Regions from separate parts of the Burkholderia sp. BCC1999 genome, predicted to be linked through region 2. Evidence: riboswitches for the same ligand, from Rfam matches in the RefSeq annotation. Region 2 holds a riboswitch; the other holds the start of a gene.
The links. A riboswitch is a leader RNA that binds a small molecule or an ion and turns the genes downstream of it on or off. The one in region 2 is predicted to bind glycine.
Positions count from the first base shown of each region.

Region 1 (7,814 bases), on a different contig from region 2:
CCTTCGCGCGATCGATCGCCAGTTGCTCGGCGACGTCGACGAACTCGCAGCCGCCGTAGTATCGCTTGCCCGGATAGCCTTCCGCGTACTTGTTGGTCAGCACCGAGCCCTGCGCCTGCATCACGCGCGGGCTCGTGTAGTTTTCCGACGCAATGAGTTCGATATGGTCCTCCTGGCGAATGCGCTCGCGCTCCATCGCCGTCCACAGTTCATCGTCGTAACCTTCGATCTTCATGTTTTTGCTGAACATTCGTCTTTCTCCTGATGTCGGAGCCGCGTGGCGGCGCGCGATGCCCGGTCGGGCAGCGCGGCCGGCGCGTCGTCTCGGCTCCTTGGCGGGTTGAGTGAGGTCGGGGCCGGAGCGGCCCGTCCTAGGATTGATACGCTTCGATCGGCGGGCACGAGCACACCAGGTTGCGGTCGCCGTATACGTTGTCGACGCGCGAAACCGGTGGCCAGTACTTGGCCGAAGCCATCGCCGCGACGCCATGCGGATAGACGGCCTGCTCGCGCGAATAGGCGTGACGCCATTCGCCGACGAGTTCGGCCGCCGTGTGCGGCGCATGCTTCAGCGGATTGTCGTCGGCGTCCATCGTGCCGGCTTCGACGGCCGAGATTTCGGCGCGGATCGCGATCATCGCGTCGATGAAGCGGTCGAGTTCCGCCTTCGATTCCGATTCGGTCGGTTCGATCATCAGCGTGCCGGCGACCGGGAAGCTCATCGTCGGCGCGTGGAACCCGAAATCGATCAGTCGCTTCGCGACGTCGTCGACGCTGATGCCGCTGCTGTCCTTCAGTGGCCGCAGGTCGATGATGCATTCGTGCGCGACGCGGCCGTTCGGGCCCGCGTAAAGAATCGGATAGTGCGGCGCGAGGCGGCTCGCGACGTAGTTGGCGTTGAGGATCGCCGTCTCGGTCGCGCGCCGGAGGCCTTCGGCGCCCATCAACGTGATGTAGGTCCACGTGATCGGCAGGATGCTCGCGCTGCCGAGCGGCGCGGCAGACACCGCGCCGATGCCGGGCACGCGGCCTTCGCGGTGACCGGGCAGGAACGGCGCGAGGTGGGACTTTACGCCGATCGGGCCGACGCCGGGGCCGCCGCCGCCGTGCGGGATGCAGAAGGTCTTGTGCAGGTTCAGGTGCGACACGTCGCCGCCGAATGCGCCAGGTTGCGCGAGGCCGACCAGCGCATTCATGTTCGCGCCATCGATGTACACCTGGCCGCCATGCGCATGGACGATGTCGCATGCGTCGCGCACGCGTGCCTCGAACACGCCGTGCGTCGACGGGTACGTGATCATGATCGCGGCCAGCCTGCGGCTGTACTGCACGGCCCTGGCCGCGAGGTCGTCGATGTCGACGTTGCCGTCGTCGTCGCATTTGACGACGACGACCTGCATGCCGACCATCTGCGCCGATGCGGGGTTGGTGCCGTGCGCGGACGACGGAATCAGGCACACGTCGCGCTGTGCCTCGCCGCGACTCGCGTGATATGCACGGATCGCCAGCAGCCCCGCGTATTCGCCTTGCGAGCCCGCGTTCGGCTGCAGCGACACTGCGTCGTAGCCGGTGATCGCACACAGCATCGCTTCGAGCTCCTGGGCGAGCGCGCGATAGCCTTCGGCCTGTTCCGCCGGCGCGAACGGATGCAGCTTCGCGAACGCCGGCCAGGTGATCGGCATCATCTCGACGGTCGCGTTCAGCTTCATCGTGCAGCTGCCGAGCGGAATCATCGTGCGGTCGAGCGCGAGATCGCGGTCGGCGAGCTGGCGCAGGTAGCGCAGCATCTGCGTTTCCGAATGATGGCTGTTGAATGCGGGATGCGTGAGAAACGCACTGCGGCGCAGCAGCGCGGCGGGCAACGCGTCGGCGGCAGCCGCTTCGACGGCCGCGAAATCGGGCACGGCCCGGCCATCGGCGAAGATCGACCAGAGCATCACGACATCGTCGGGCGTGGTCGTTTCGTCGAGGGCGATGCCGATCTGCCGCTCGCTGATCGCACGCAGGTTCATGCGGCATGCGTGCGCTGCCGCATGCACGGCGCCGGTATGGCTGCCGCTGTCGACCGTGACGGTATCGAAGCAGTACTCGGTCGGCACCGCATGGCCGAGCTGGCGCAGGCCCGCGGCGAGCGTGACGGTGAGGCGATGGACGCGGCGCGCGATCGTGGTCAGTCCGTGCGGGCCATGGTAGGTCGCATAGAAGCCGGCGATGTTGGCGAGCAGTACCTGCGCGGTGCAGATGTTGCTGGTGGCCTTCTCGCGCCGGATGTGCTGCTCGCGCGTCTGCATCGCGAGGCGCAATGCCGGGCGGCCGTGCGCATCGACCGACACGCCGACGAGCCGCCCGGGCATCGTGCGCTTGAACGCATCGCGCGTGGCGAAGTAGCCGGCATGCGGGCCGCCGAAGCCGAGCGGTACGCCGAAGCGCTGGGTGGTGCCGATCGCGACGTCGGCGCCGAATTCGCCCGGCGGCGCGAGCAGCGTCAGCGCGAGCAAATCGGCGGAGACTACCGCCAGCGCGCCGTTCGCGTGCAGCGTCTCGACGACGTCGCGGTAGTCGTGGATGTCGCCGAAGGTGCCCGGGTATTGCAGCAGCGCGGCGAAACAGCCGACGCCGGCCAGGTCGCGGCGCGGGTCGCCGACGACGACCTCGATGCCGATCGGCTCCGCGCGCGTGCGGATGATCTCGACAGTCTGCGGATGGCAATCGCGTGCGACGAAGAACACGCGGCTGTCCGACTTCGCCAGGCGTTGGCAGAACGTCATCGCCTCGGCGGCGGCCGTGCCTTCGTCGAGCATCGACGCGTTGGCGATTTCGAGGCCGGTCAGCTCGGCGATCATCGTCTGGAAGTTGAGCAGCGCTTCCAGGCGGCCCTGCGAGATCTCCGGCTGATACGGCGTGTACGCCGTGTACCAGGCCGGATTCTCCAGCACGTTGCGCTGGATGACCGGAGGCGTATGCGTGTCGTGGTAACCCATCCCGATGAAGGACCGGAACACCTGGTTGCGGCCGGCCAAAGCGGCCAGCTTGTCCAGGGCCTCGGCCTCGGTGCAGCTCGACGCCAGCGCGAGCGGTGCCCCGCTGCGGATCGTGGCCGGCACCACCTGCGTCATCAGTTCGTCGATGCCGTTCACGCCGAGTTCGGTGAGCATCGCGGCCTGCTCGCCGGCATCGGGGCCGATGTGGCGGCGCACGAACAACTCGCGTTGCGCGAGAGAATCGAAAGCACTCATGGCCGTCTCCGTCATTCGCCGATATACGCGCGATATGCGGCGGCGTTCATCAGGCCGGCCAGTTGTTCCGGGCGGTCGATGCGCATCCGGAAGAACCAGCCGTCGCCTTCCGCCGCTTCGTTGACGAGGCTCGGCGTGTCGCCGAGGGCGTCGTTCGCGGCCAGCACGGTGCCGGATACCGGCATCTTGACCTCGCCGGCCGCCTTGACCGATTCGACGGTGGCCGCTTCGGCGTGCTGCTCGAACGCATCGCCTTCTCCGGGCAGCGCGACATAGACCAGATCGCCCAACTGCGACTGCGCATGATCGGTGATGCCGACCGTCGCGCTGCCGTCGGCTTCCAGACGCAGCCATTCGTGGGATTCGGTGTACCTGACCTCGCTCATATGCTCTCTTCCTGACAGGGTTGCGTTAAGTGGAACGGCAACGCAAGCCGGAAGGGCGACGGCGGGAGGATGGGCGAGACGCGGCATCCGGACCAGACCGGGGCATTCCAGGCTGCGTGCCTGATGCCCCCTCTGTCCATTTGCCTGAGAGATTCGCGACCCGACGACGGGACGCTTCTCCTTCGGCGAGGCTTGGTCGGCGACCAGAGGCCTACTCTCCAGAGCGCTAATCGATGTGTCAGTCCTTTTGCCTGAGAGTTTCTGGGGCGATTCCCCTTCGGCGCCGCCGGACGGCGGTCTCTCCTGACACATCACGATAGCTGGCGACAATCTAGTCGCACGCGCGCCGCGCTGTCAACACCTCGTTTGAACCGACGCAGGCGGGGGACGGACGCCGGCGCGCGGCGCCGGCATGGCGACGGCGCTGCAATGCGTTGCGCGACAAGGCTTTGCCGCGATCGCGGCGAGCCGATACTTCGGTGGAGTCCGAAGCGAATATCCGATACCGACTATCTGTCCGGGGACGGGGCGTGACGGCCCGCGTGTGCCATCAGATCGTCGACGAACGCACGCAACACGGTCGGCTGCGCGGCGCCGCGCCGAGTGATCGACGAGAACGGCCACGTCGACGTCAGTTGTTCCGCCGCGATCTGACGCATCCGGCCGGCATCGACCCATTGCTTCGCATAGTGCGTGGGCAGAAAGCCGATATAGGCGCCGGTCAGGATCAGTATCGCCTGCGCTTCGACGTTGTCGACGGTCGCGGCGGCGCTGCCGCTTTCGAGCAGTTGCAGGTCGCGTTGCTGCAGGAACGCACGGGCGACCACCTGGCTCTGCCGGATACGCTCGATCAGCGCATCGCCGGTGGCGTCGCTCGAGAACAGCGGGTGATAGCGGCTGCAGTAGAGCCCGTCGGGTTCGTCGTACAGGTGCGTGTAGGACAGGCCGGCGACGGTCAGCGGAAAGTGGCCGATCGCGATATGCAGCCGCCCGTCGAGCACGCGCGCCTCGAGTTCGGCCGGCGTACCGATGTAGATGTCGAGCTGGACGTCGTGGCCGCGCGACACGAACTGGCGCAGCGCGCGCGGCAGCACGGCGTCGGTGTCGGTGACCGTGTTGTCGATGATGCCGAGATGGAGTTTGCCCGAGATGCGCTGCTTGAGCGCATGGGTGTCCATGCAGAACGCCTCGACGGCGACCAACAGGCGCTGCGCGGATTCGTAGGTCGCGACGCCGTGTTCCGTCAGACGAAAGCCGCTGCGCCCACGTTCGCACAGCTTGACGCCCAGGCGCGTTTCGAGGCTCGTCATCTGTTCGCTGATGGTCGACTGGCTCACGTTCAGCGCCGCCTGCGCGGCGGAGAAGCCGCCGCATTTCACGATGGTCATGAAAATCCTGAGCAGTTTCAGGTCGACGTCCTGCAGTTGCTTCATGTCTCGCTCCGCGCCGTTCATTGCATCGGAAAGTCCGATATGAACATCTGATGCTTGCTATTTTTCCGGTGCAAATTCTTGCCCATAGTGGCTGCAAAGGCAAGCGCGCGGACCGCCGCGCGCATGAAAACAGATCCATACGAATGGAGACGGAGACAATGCAGAACAACAGCTATGAGAAAGGCAGGCTGAACCTGCCGTTCGTCGGTCACTGCACGTTCGCGAAAGCGCCGGTGTGTCTCGACTGGGAGCACATCGACGCGGATGTCGCGATCCTCGGTGCACCGAACGACATGGGCACCCAGTGGCGCTCAGGCGCGCGCTTCGGTCCGCGCGGCATCCGCGAAGCGTCGACGCTGTTCTCGTTCGGACACGCAGGTGCATACGACCACGAGGACGACGCGCTCTACCTGACCGAGGACCAGGTCCGGATGGTGGACGTTGGCGATGCCGACATCGTGCACACCGACATGGCCACCAGCAACGCGAACATCGAACTGGCCGTGCGCAAGATCCTCGCCTCCGGCGCGATGCCGGTGGTGCTCGGCGGCGATCATTCGGTGCATGCGCCGGTGATCAAGGCGTTCGAAGGGCGCGGGCCGATTCACATCGTGCATTTCGACGCGCACCTCGACTTCGTCGACGAGCGCCACGGCGTGCGGTACGGGCACGGCAATCCGCTGCGCCGCGCGTCGGAAATGGATCATATCGTCGGCATGACGCAGCTCGGCATCCGCAACGTGTCGTCGTCGAACCGCAGCGACTACGACGCGGCGCGCGCCGCGGGTTCCAGCATCCTGTCGGTGCGTGACGTTCGGCGGCTCGGCACCGAAGGCGTGCTCGAACGGATTCCGCAGCGCGGTGCGTACTACATCACGATCGACATCGACGGCTTCGATCCGTCGATCGCGCCGGGGACGGGCACGCCGAGCCACGGAGGTTTCCAGTACTACGAAGTGCTCGAGATCATCCAGGCCCTCGCGAAACGCAGCCACGGCAACATCATCGGCATGGATCTGGTGGAAGTGGCGCCGGCCTACGACCCGACCGGTACGACCTCGATTCTCGCTGCGCAGTTGCTGATGAACAGCATCGGCTTCATTTTCCACGCGCGCAGTCTCGCGAAGGGGCGCTGAGCGTCCGTATCGGGAAGCGGGACCAACGTCCCGCCGCACCTCCGAAGTCATTACCGCTTTGCCCGGCGCCCCCTCGTCGCGAGGGGGCGGGCACGCCACAAAGGAAAATCAAAATGGATGCCGTTGTAGCGCAATATCTCGATCGCCATGGCGTTTCGCAGGCGACCCGCAGTTTTCTGGCAACGCCGATGAAGATGTTCATCGGCGGCGCGTGGGTGGATGGCAGCGACGGTCAGTTCGGCACCGTCACCGAACCGTCGACCGAAGGCGTCATCACGCAGATCCCGTTTGCGACGACCGACGATCTCGATCGTGCGGTAGCCGCCGCGCGTCACCAGTTCGATCGCGGCGAATGGCGCCGCCTGAAGCCGCTCGAGCGCGAGCGGCTGCTGCACCGGCTGGCCGACCTGATCGAAGCTCATGCGGACGAACTGGCCGAAATCGAATCGATCGACATGGGCAAGTCCGTCGCGCAGGCCCGCGCGATCGACATCCAGGGCACCGTCGACACGTTCCGCTATTTCGCCGGCTGGGCGTCGAAGCTGCATGGGCGTACGGTCGAGCCGTCGCTGCCCGGCAATTACTTCGCCTATACGCGCAAGGAACCGATCGGCGTCGTCGGCGCGATCGTGCCGTGGAACTACCCGTTGCAGACCATGGCGTGGAAGCTGGCGGCCGCGCTCGCGGTCGGCTGCACGACCGTCGTCAAGCCGGCCGAGCTCACGTCGCTGTCGACGCTGCGCTTCGCCGAGCTGGTCCAGGAAGCCGGCATTCCGGACGGCGTGGTCAATATCGTGACCGGTCGCGGCAGCGTGATCGGCGCCGCGATGGCGAATCATCCGGGCATCGACAAGCTGACCTTCACCGGTTCGACGCCGGTCGGACGCACGGTCGGGCAGAACGCGGTGCAGCATATCAAGCGCGTGACGCTGGAACTCGGCGGGAAGTCGCCGGTGCTCGTGCTCGACGATGCCGATATCGGCGCCGCCGCGCAGGCGGTGGCCAACGGCGTGTTCTTCAACTCCGGGCAGGTGTGCGATGCAGGCACGCGCGCGTATGTTCACCGCGATATCTACGACCGCTTTCTCGCGGCGCTGGCCGACTACACGTCGACGCTGAAGATCGCGCCGGGCCTCGATCGCGACTGCTTCATCAGCCCGCTCGTATCGGCGCGGCAGAAGGATACGGTGCTGTCGTACGTCGAAGCCGGCCGCCGCGAAGGTGCGGAAATCTGCTACGGCGGGCGTCCGCAGGCAGGCCCCGGCCACTTCGTCGAACCGACGATCTTCGCGAACTGCCGCAACGACATGCGCATCGTCCGCGAGGAGATCTTCGGGCCGGTGCTCGTGACCGCGCCGTTCGACACGCTCGACGAGGCCGTTACGCTCGCGAACGATTCGGCGTTCGGCCTGGCCGCGGCGATTTATTCGAACGACCTCGGCCGCGTGCACGGGCTGATTCCGCAGCTGCAGGCGGGTACGGTCTACGTGAATGCGCACAGCACGATCGACCCGGCGCTCCCGTTCGGCGGATTCAAGACGTCCGGATTCGGCAAGGACCTCGGACCCGAGCAGCTCGACTACCTGATGGAGACCAAGACGGTTTGCATGACGCTGCCCTGAG
Region 1 covers NZ_CAJPHP010000030.1:17,403-25,216, forward strand. The annotation lists gene glyA (serine hydroxymethyltransferase) at 1-250, opposite strand, end outside; gene gcvP (aminomethyl-transferring glycine dehydrogenase) at 372-3,251, opposite strand; gene gcvH (glycine cleavage system protein GcvH) at 3,248-3,622, opposite strand; glycine riboswitch at 3,852-3,938, opposite strand; gene U5809_RS31105 (LysR family transcriptional regulator) at 4,132-5,055, opposite strand; gene speB (agmatinase) at 5,214-6,191, shown strand; gene U5809_RS31115 (aldehyde dehydrogenase family protein) at 6,305-7,813, shown strand.
Region 1: it holds a riboswitch for glycine, as region 2 does, so the genes downstream of both, gcvH (glycine cleavage system protein GcvH) here and gcvT (glycine cleavage system aminomethyltransferase GcvT) in region 2, are expected to answer to the same signal.

Region 2 (7,814 bases):
GGTTTCGCCGGCGCGACGTTCCACGCGCCCGTGATCGCCACGAGCGGCCGCACTGAAGTCGCCGCGATCGCGACGGGGCAGCCCGATCGCGCGCAGGCCGCGTATCCGGGCGCGCGCGTCGTCCCCGACCTCGACACGCTGCTCAGCCTCGACGACATCGAGTGCGTGGTGATCGCCACGCCGAACGACACGCACTTCACGCTTGCGCGCCAGGTGCTCGAAGCCGGCCGCCACGTGGTCGTCGACAAGCCCGTCACGCTCACCGCCGACGAGGCGCTTGCGCTCGCACGTCTCGCGAACACGCGCAGCCGGCTGTTCGCGCCGTTCCACAACCGCCGCTGGGACGGCGATTTTCTCACCGTGCGCGACATCGTCAAATCGGGCGAACTCGGCCGCCTCACCTATTTCGCGTCGCATTTCGACCGCTTCCGCCCGACGCCGCGCACGCGCTGGCGCGAGGAGCCGGCCCGCGGCGGCGGCCTGCTGCTCGACCTCGGCCCGCACCTGATCGACCAGGCGCTCGCGCTGTTCGGCCTGCCGGAAACGGTGAGCGCGACCGTCAAGACGCGTCGCGAGAACGGCACGGCACCCGATCTCGTGCACCTGCTGCTCGGCTATCCGGACAAGGACGTCGCGCTGCATGCGAGCGCGCTGTCGGCGATCGAACCGGCCCGCTTCACGCTGCACGGCACGCGCGGCAGCTACCAGAAGTTCGGGCTCGACACGCAGGAAGACCAGCTCAAGGCCGGCCTCACCGCGGACGACGTCGAATTCGGCGGCGGCAACCCGCCCGGCCTGCTGCGCGTGCTCGACGGCGAAATCGAGGTCGAACGCCCGGTTCCGACGCTCGACGGCCAGTACGCGGAGTTCTACCGTGCGCTCGCCGCATCGGTCCGCGACGGCGCGCCGTTCCCCGTCACCGCGCAGGACGCCGTCGACGTGATGACCATCATCGAGCTCGCCGCGAAAAGCGAGCACGATGGCCGCCGGCTGCCGTTCGTGCGCCGCATGGTCTGACGCCGCGCGCCGGCCGGTCGCGGCCGGCCGGCACGCGTGCGCGTGGACCATGTCCGAACATTCGGTTACAAATGGCGGGGGAACGAAAGTCAGCGTCCGACCGGTCTGATGCGTTTCTCAAAAAAGTCGATCCGACACCAATCCGTCAGGAGAATGTTGATGCAACGGTTGATTCGCGCAGCGGCATGCTGCGTCCTGGTTTCCTCGCTTGCGGCCTGTATCGTGCAGCCGCAGCAGCCGGTCCGCCCGGCGCCCCCGCCGCGGCCGAATCCGCAGGTCGTCGCGAACGAGCGGATGCAGCAGATCCAGGGCCGGATCGACAACCTGCACCGCCGCATCGATGCGCGCGTGAACGGTGGCTACTATCCGCCGCCGTACGGTGCGCAGCTTCACCACCGCCTCGACGTGATCCGCCAGGAATCGAACGACATGTCCGCGCAGCATAGCGGCGGCCTGTCCGGCGACGAGCAGCGCGTGCTGAACCAGGAACTCGACACGGCCGCCCGCGCGATCGGCGAGTAATCCCGCCAACGCCGGCACCTGCCGGTGCCGGCAAAAAGGCGGCGGCGCCCCACGCCGCCGCTTGTCGCGAAGCGACATTCTTTTGCCCAAATTGACAAGGCTCACCCGCTCGCGTACAGTCGCCCGCACGCGTCGGGAGAGCGTGTAACCGGGTGGTTTCGACACCGGTTGCGCCGCCGAAGGGGCACACCCGCAAACTCTCAGGCAAAAGGACCGACCGCGTCGGGGAATCGCGTCCGCGCATTGCGCGGGCCACACTCTCCCCGCACTCTGGAGAGCGGCAGTAGCCCGCAGCGCACTGGTTGCGCGGGCAAGCTGCCCACCGAAGGGGCGCGCGTTCGCCCGGCTTTGCCGGCAGCGCAATCTCTCAGGTATCGAGGACAGAGGGGCATGTACCGGATCGCTGGCGGCCATCGGCCACGGCGGTCGGCACATGGCCGTTCTGATCCGCGCGCAAGCGCCTTGCCTGAGGCCTCGATGACTGCACTGAATCACACCCCGCTCAACGCCGCGCACCGCGCGCTCAATGCCCGCATGGTCGACTTCGGCGGCTGGGACATGCCCGTCAACTACGGCTCGCAGATCGAAGAACACGAAGCCGTGCGCACCGACGCCGGCATGTTCGACGTGTCGCACATGTGCGTGGTCGATTTCACCGGCAGCCGCGTGCGCGCGTTCTTCGAACACGCGATCGCGAACAACGTCGGCAAGCTCAAGACGCCCGGCAAGGCGCTCTACTCGTGCCTGCTCAACCCGCAGGGCGGCGTCATCGACGACCTGATCGTCTATTACTTCACCGAAGAATTCTTCCGCGTCGTGGTCAACGCCGGCACGGCCGAGAAAGACATCGCGTGGTTCAACCAGCTGAACGAGCAAGGCAGCTTCGGCCTCACGATCGCGCCGCGCCGCGATTTCGCGATCGTCGCCGTACAGGGCCCGAACGCCCGCGAAAAGGTCTGGACGACCGTGCCTTCCGCGCGTGCCGCGACCAGCGAGCTGAAGCCGTTCAACGCCGCGCAGGTCGCTGCCACGCCGTTCGGCGATCTCACCATCGCGCGCACCGGCTATACCGGTGAAGACGGTTTCGAAGTGATCGTCCCGGCCGTGCACGTCGAAGCGCTGTGGGCCGCACTGCAGCAAAACGGCGTGCGCCCGTGCGGGCTCGGCGCGCGCGACACGCTGCGCCTGGAAGCCGGCATGAACCTGTACGGCCAGGACATGGACGACACCGTCTCCCCGCTCGACGCGGGCCTCGCGTGGACGGTCGACCTCGCCGCGCCGCGCGAGTTCGTCGGCCGCGCCGCACTGGAAGCCAACGGCACCCGCGCCGCGTTCGTCGGCCTGATCCTGCAGAAGGAAAACGGCAAGGCGGGCGGCGTGCTGCGCGCGCACCAGAAGGTCGTCACGCCGCACGGCGAAGGCGAGATCACGAGCGGCACGTTCTCGCCGTCGATGCAGGAATCGATCGCGTTCGCGCGCGTGCCGGCCGCCGTCCAGATCGGCGACCTCATCCAGGTGCAAATTCGAGACAAGAATCTTCCCGCGCGCGTGGTAAAACTGCCGTTCGTGCGCAACGGCAAGGTCCTCGCTGCGTAACGGCCGGGAGGCCCGCCTCCCGGGAAGCCGGGAGATGGCGCCCGGCGCAACACCACACCCGGCGCGCCCCGACGGCGCGTCAGCAAAACGAACAAACCCTTTTATCAGGAGCATCCGATGAGCAACGTCCCGGCCGATCTGAAGTACACCGACGAACACGAGTGGATCCGCACTGAAGCCGACGGCACGCTGACGATCGGCATCACCGATCACGCGCAGAACACGCTCGGCGACATCGTTTTCCTTGAACTGCCGCCCGTCGGCAAGCAGGTGAAGGCAGGCGACGCGATCGGCGTCGTCGAATCCGTGAAAGCCGCGTCGGACATCTATTCGCCGGTGTCGGGCGAGGTGGTCGCGATCAACGCGGATGCAGTCGACACGCCGGAAGAGGTGAACAGCGACGCGTACGACACGTGGCTGTTCAAGGTCAAGCTGGCGGCCGGCGCATCGACCGACAGCCTGCTCGACGCAGCCGCCTACAGCAAGCTGATCGACTAATTCCCCTACCCGAACCGCGCGGCGCCGGCCAGCCGGCCCGCGCGGGACCAGAGTCACGCCATGAAGCTCGAACACCCGGACCGCCTGATGAACCGCACGCCCCTCTCGCTCGCCGCGCTCGAAACGCACGACGCGTTCGCCGAACGCCATATCGGCCCCGACGCCGCCAGCCAGCAGGCCATGCTCGACACGCTCGGCTTTGCGTCGCGCGCCGCCCTGATGGACGCCGTGATCCCGGCCTCGATCCGCCGCGCCGAAACGCTGCCGCTCGGCCCGTTCGCACAGCCGAAGAGCGAGGCCGAAGCGCTCGCCGCGCTGCGGGTTCTCGCGGACAAGAACCAGGTGTTCCGCTCGTATATCGGTCAGGGTTACAACGACACGCACACGCCGGCCGTGATCCTGCGCAACGTGCTCGAAAACCCGGCGTGGTACACGGCCTACACGCCGTACCAGCCTGAAATTTCCCAGGGTCGCCTCGAGGCGCTCCTGAACTTCCAGCAGATGGTCGCCGACCTGACGGGCCTCGCGATCTCGAACGCGTCGCTGCTCGACGAAGCCACCGCCGCGGCCGAAGCGATGACGCTGCTGCAGCGCACCGGCAAGCCGACGTCGAACGTGTTCTACGTCGCCGACGACGTGCTGCCGCAAACGCTCGAAGTGATCCGCACGCGCGCGCTGCCGGTCGGCATCGAGGTCAAGACGGGCCCGGCCGCCGACGCCGCGCAGGCCAACGCGTTCGGCGTGCTGCTGCAGTACCCGGGCGTGAACGGCGACGTGCGCGACTACCGCGCACTCACCGAAGCGATCCACGCGGCCGGCGGCCACGTGGTCGTCGCGGCCGACCTGCTCGCACTCACCGTGCTGACGCCGCCCGGCGAATGGGGCGCGGACGTCGCGATCGGCAACACGCAGCGCTTCGGCGTGCCGATGGGCTTCGGCGGCCCGCACGCCGCGTACCTCGCGGTGCGAGACGAATTCAAGCGCCAGATGCCGGGCCGCCTCGTCGGCGTGACGGTCGACGCGCAGGGCAAGCCCGCGCTGCGCCTCGCGCTGCAGACGCGCGAACAGCACATTCGCCGCGAGAAGGCGACGTCGAACGTGTGTACCGCGCAGGCGCTGCTCGCGATCATGGCCAGCATGTACGCGGTCTATCACGGCCCGCACGGCCTGAAGACGATCGCGCTGCGCGTGAACCGCATCGCGGCGCTGCTCGCCGCCGGCGTGAAGCAGCTCGGCTTCGCGACCGTCAACGACACGTTCTTCGACACGCTGACGATCGATACCGGCGCGAGCACCGCGCAGGTCCACGAATTCGCGAAGGCCAAGCGCATCAACCTGCGCCGCGTGAGCGACACACAAGTCGGCGTGTCGGTCGACGAAACGACGACGCGCGACGACCTCGCCGATCTCCTCGCCGTGTTCGCGCAAGCCGCGGGCGGCACCGCGCCGGCCGTCGACGCGCTGGACGCAGGGCTTGCCGGCGTCGCCGCATTGCCGGCCGGCCTCGAGCGCACGAGCGCATACCTGACGCACCACGTATTCAACCGCCACCATTCCGAAACCGAAATGCTGCGCTACCTGCGCAGCCTGTCGGACAAGGATCTCGCGCTCGACCGCTCGATGATCCCGCTCGGCTCGTGCACGATGAAGCTGAACGCGACGTCGGAAATGCTGCCGGTCACGTGGCCCGAGTTCGGCGGCATCCACCCGTTCGCACCGGCCGAGCAGACCGTCGGCTACCGCGAGATGATCGACCAGCTCGAGCAGATGCTCGTCGCGGCCACCGGCTACGCGGCCGTGTCGCTGCAGCCGAACGCGGGCTCGCAGGGCGAGTACGCGGGCCTGCTGATCATCCACGCGTACCACGCATCGCGCGGCGAAGCGCACCGTGACGTGTGCCTGATCCCGGCATCCGCGCACGGCACGAACCCGGCGTCCGCGCACATGGCCGGCATGAAGGTCGTGGTCGTGGCCTGCGACGCGCAGGGCAACGTCGACATCGCCGACCTGAAGGCGAAGGCCGACGAGCACGCGAAGGACCTTGCGGCGATCATGATCACGTACCCGTCGACGCACGGCGTGTTCGAGCAGAACGTCCGCGAGATCTGCGAGATCGTCCATGCGCACGGCGGCCAGGTGTACGTCGACGGCGCGAACATGAACGCGATGGTCGGCCTGACCGCGCCGGGCCAGTTCGGCGGCGACGTGTCGCACCTGAACCTGCACAAGACGTTCTGCATCCCGCACGGCGGCGGCGGCCCGGGCGTCGGCCCGGTCGCGGTCGGCGCGCACCTTGCGAAGTTCCTGCCGAACCAGCGCTCGACCGGCTACTCGCGCGACGAAAACGGCATCGGTGCCGTGTCGGCCGCGCCGTACGGCTCGGCGTCGATCCTGCCGATCTCGTGGATGTATATCGCAATGATGGGCGCAAAGAACCTGACCGCCGCCACGGAAACCGCGATCCTCAACGCGAACTACATCGCGAAGCGCCTCGCGCCGCACTACCCGGTGCTGTATTCGGGCCCGGGCGGGCTGGTCGCGCACGAGTGCATTCTCGACCTGCGTCCGATCAAGGAATCGAGCGGCATCAGCGTCGACGACGTCGCGAAGCGCCTGATGGACTACGGCTTCCACGCGCCGACGATGAGCTTCCCGGTGCCGGGCACGCTGATGGTCGAGCCGACCGAATCGGAATCGCAGGAAGAACTCGACCGCTTCATCGCCGCGATGATCGCGATCCGCGACGAAATCCGCGCGGTCGAGGAAGGCCGCGCCGATCGCGAGGACAACCCGCTGCGTCACGCACCGCACACGGCGGCCGTCGTCACCGCGAACGAATGGCCGCACGCGTACTCGCGCGAGCAGGCCGCGTACCCGGTCGCGTCGCTCGGCACGAACAAGTACTGGCCGCCGGTCGGCCGCGCGGACAACGTCTACGGCGACCGCAACCTGTTCTGCTCGTGCGTGCCGATGTCGGAATACGCATAACGCACGCGAGGCCAGGAGCCGACCGATGGTGACCGCACCGCACGCAACTCCGTGTTGCGTGCGGTTTTTTGTGCGCCACTCGAACCGGTTCACGTTTATCCGCCAATCCGGCTAACATCACACGCGATCCAGCCAATGAAGGAGTTCCGCATGGTGCGTCCGATGTTTCCGGGCCATGGTGCAATGCAAAGGCGGCCGCGCGTGCGCCGCGTCGTGCCGATGCTCGTCGCGTCGCTGTCGCTGGCCGCCGCCGGCCTCGGCGCGGCCGGCAGCGCGCGCGCGGCGATGAATTTCTGCGCGGCGCCGGCACTGCAGGCGAGCGAGACGACCCAGGCCGAGCCGGGCGTGCAGGCGCTGATCCGCAGCGTCGACGCGCGCATCGGCGAGCAGCCGAAGGCGATGGCGCGCGTGCACACCGAGGGTACGCTGCCGCATGAAGGCATCTACGACCAGAGTGCGGCCGCACTGAAGGACATGGACCTGATGCGCGACGCGGCGCTCGCGTGGCGCGTGACGAACGCGCCGCGCTACCTGCAGCTCGTCGACCGCTTCCTGTCCGCGTGGGTCTCGACCTACCAGCCGAGCTTCAATCCGATCGACGAAACGCGCTTCGAGAGCCTGATCGTCGCGTACGACATGACCGCGAGCGCGCTGCCGGTGAAGACCCGCAACGCGACGGCCGCGTTCATCGCGAAGCTCGGCGCCGGCTATGTCGCGCAGATCGACGCGCAGAAGCGCCCGCTCACCGGCACCTGGCGCAACAACTGGCAGAGCCACCGGATCAAGCTGATCGCGCTGTCCGCGTTCACGCTCGGCGACCGCAAGATGATGAACGCCGCGCAGCGGCTGTTCGTCGAGCATCTCGCCGACAACATCGGTCCGGACGGCAAGACGTGGGACTTCGAGGAACGCGATGCGCTGCATTACGCGGTCTACGACCTGCAGCCGCTGGTGACGGCCGCGCTCGCCGCGCGCCGCTTCAACCGCAACTGGCTGCGCGAACGCGGCGCGAACGGTGCTACGCTCGCGGCCGCGCTCGACTGGCTCGTGCCGTACGCGCTCGGCGAGAAGACGCACGAGGAATTCGTGAATTCGCCGGTGCCGTTCGACGCGAAGCGCCGCGAGGCCGGCCTGCCGGGTTACACGGGGCAGTGGGACCCGAAAAACGCCACCGAACTCTTTCATCTGGCCGC
Region 2 covers NZ_CAJPHP010000029.1:25,595-33,408, reverse strand. The annotation lists gene U5809_RS30785 (oxidoreductase) at 1-1,017, shown strand, start outside; gene U5809_RS30780 (hypothetical protein) at 1,177-1,539, shown strand; glycine riboswitch at 1,663-1,766, shown strand; glycine riboswitch at 1,800-1,933, shown strand; gene gcvT (glycine cleavage system aminomethyltransferase GcvT) at 2,017-3,135, shown strand; gene gcvH (glycine cleavage system protein GcvH) at 3,253-3,633, shown strand; gene gcvP (aminomethyl-transferring glycine dehydrogenase) at 3,694-6,621, shown strand; gene U5809_RS30760 (alginate lyase family protein) at 6,772-7,814, shown strand, end outside.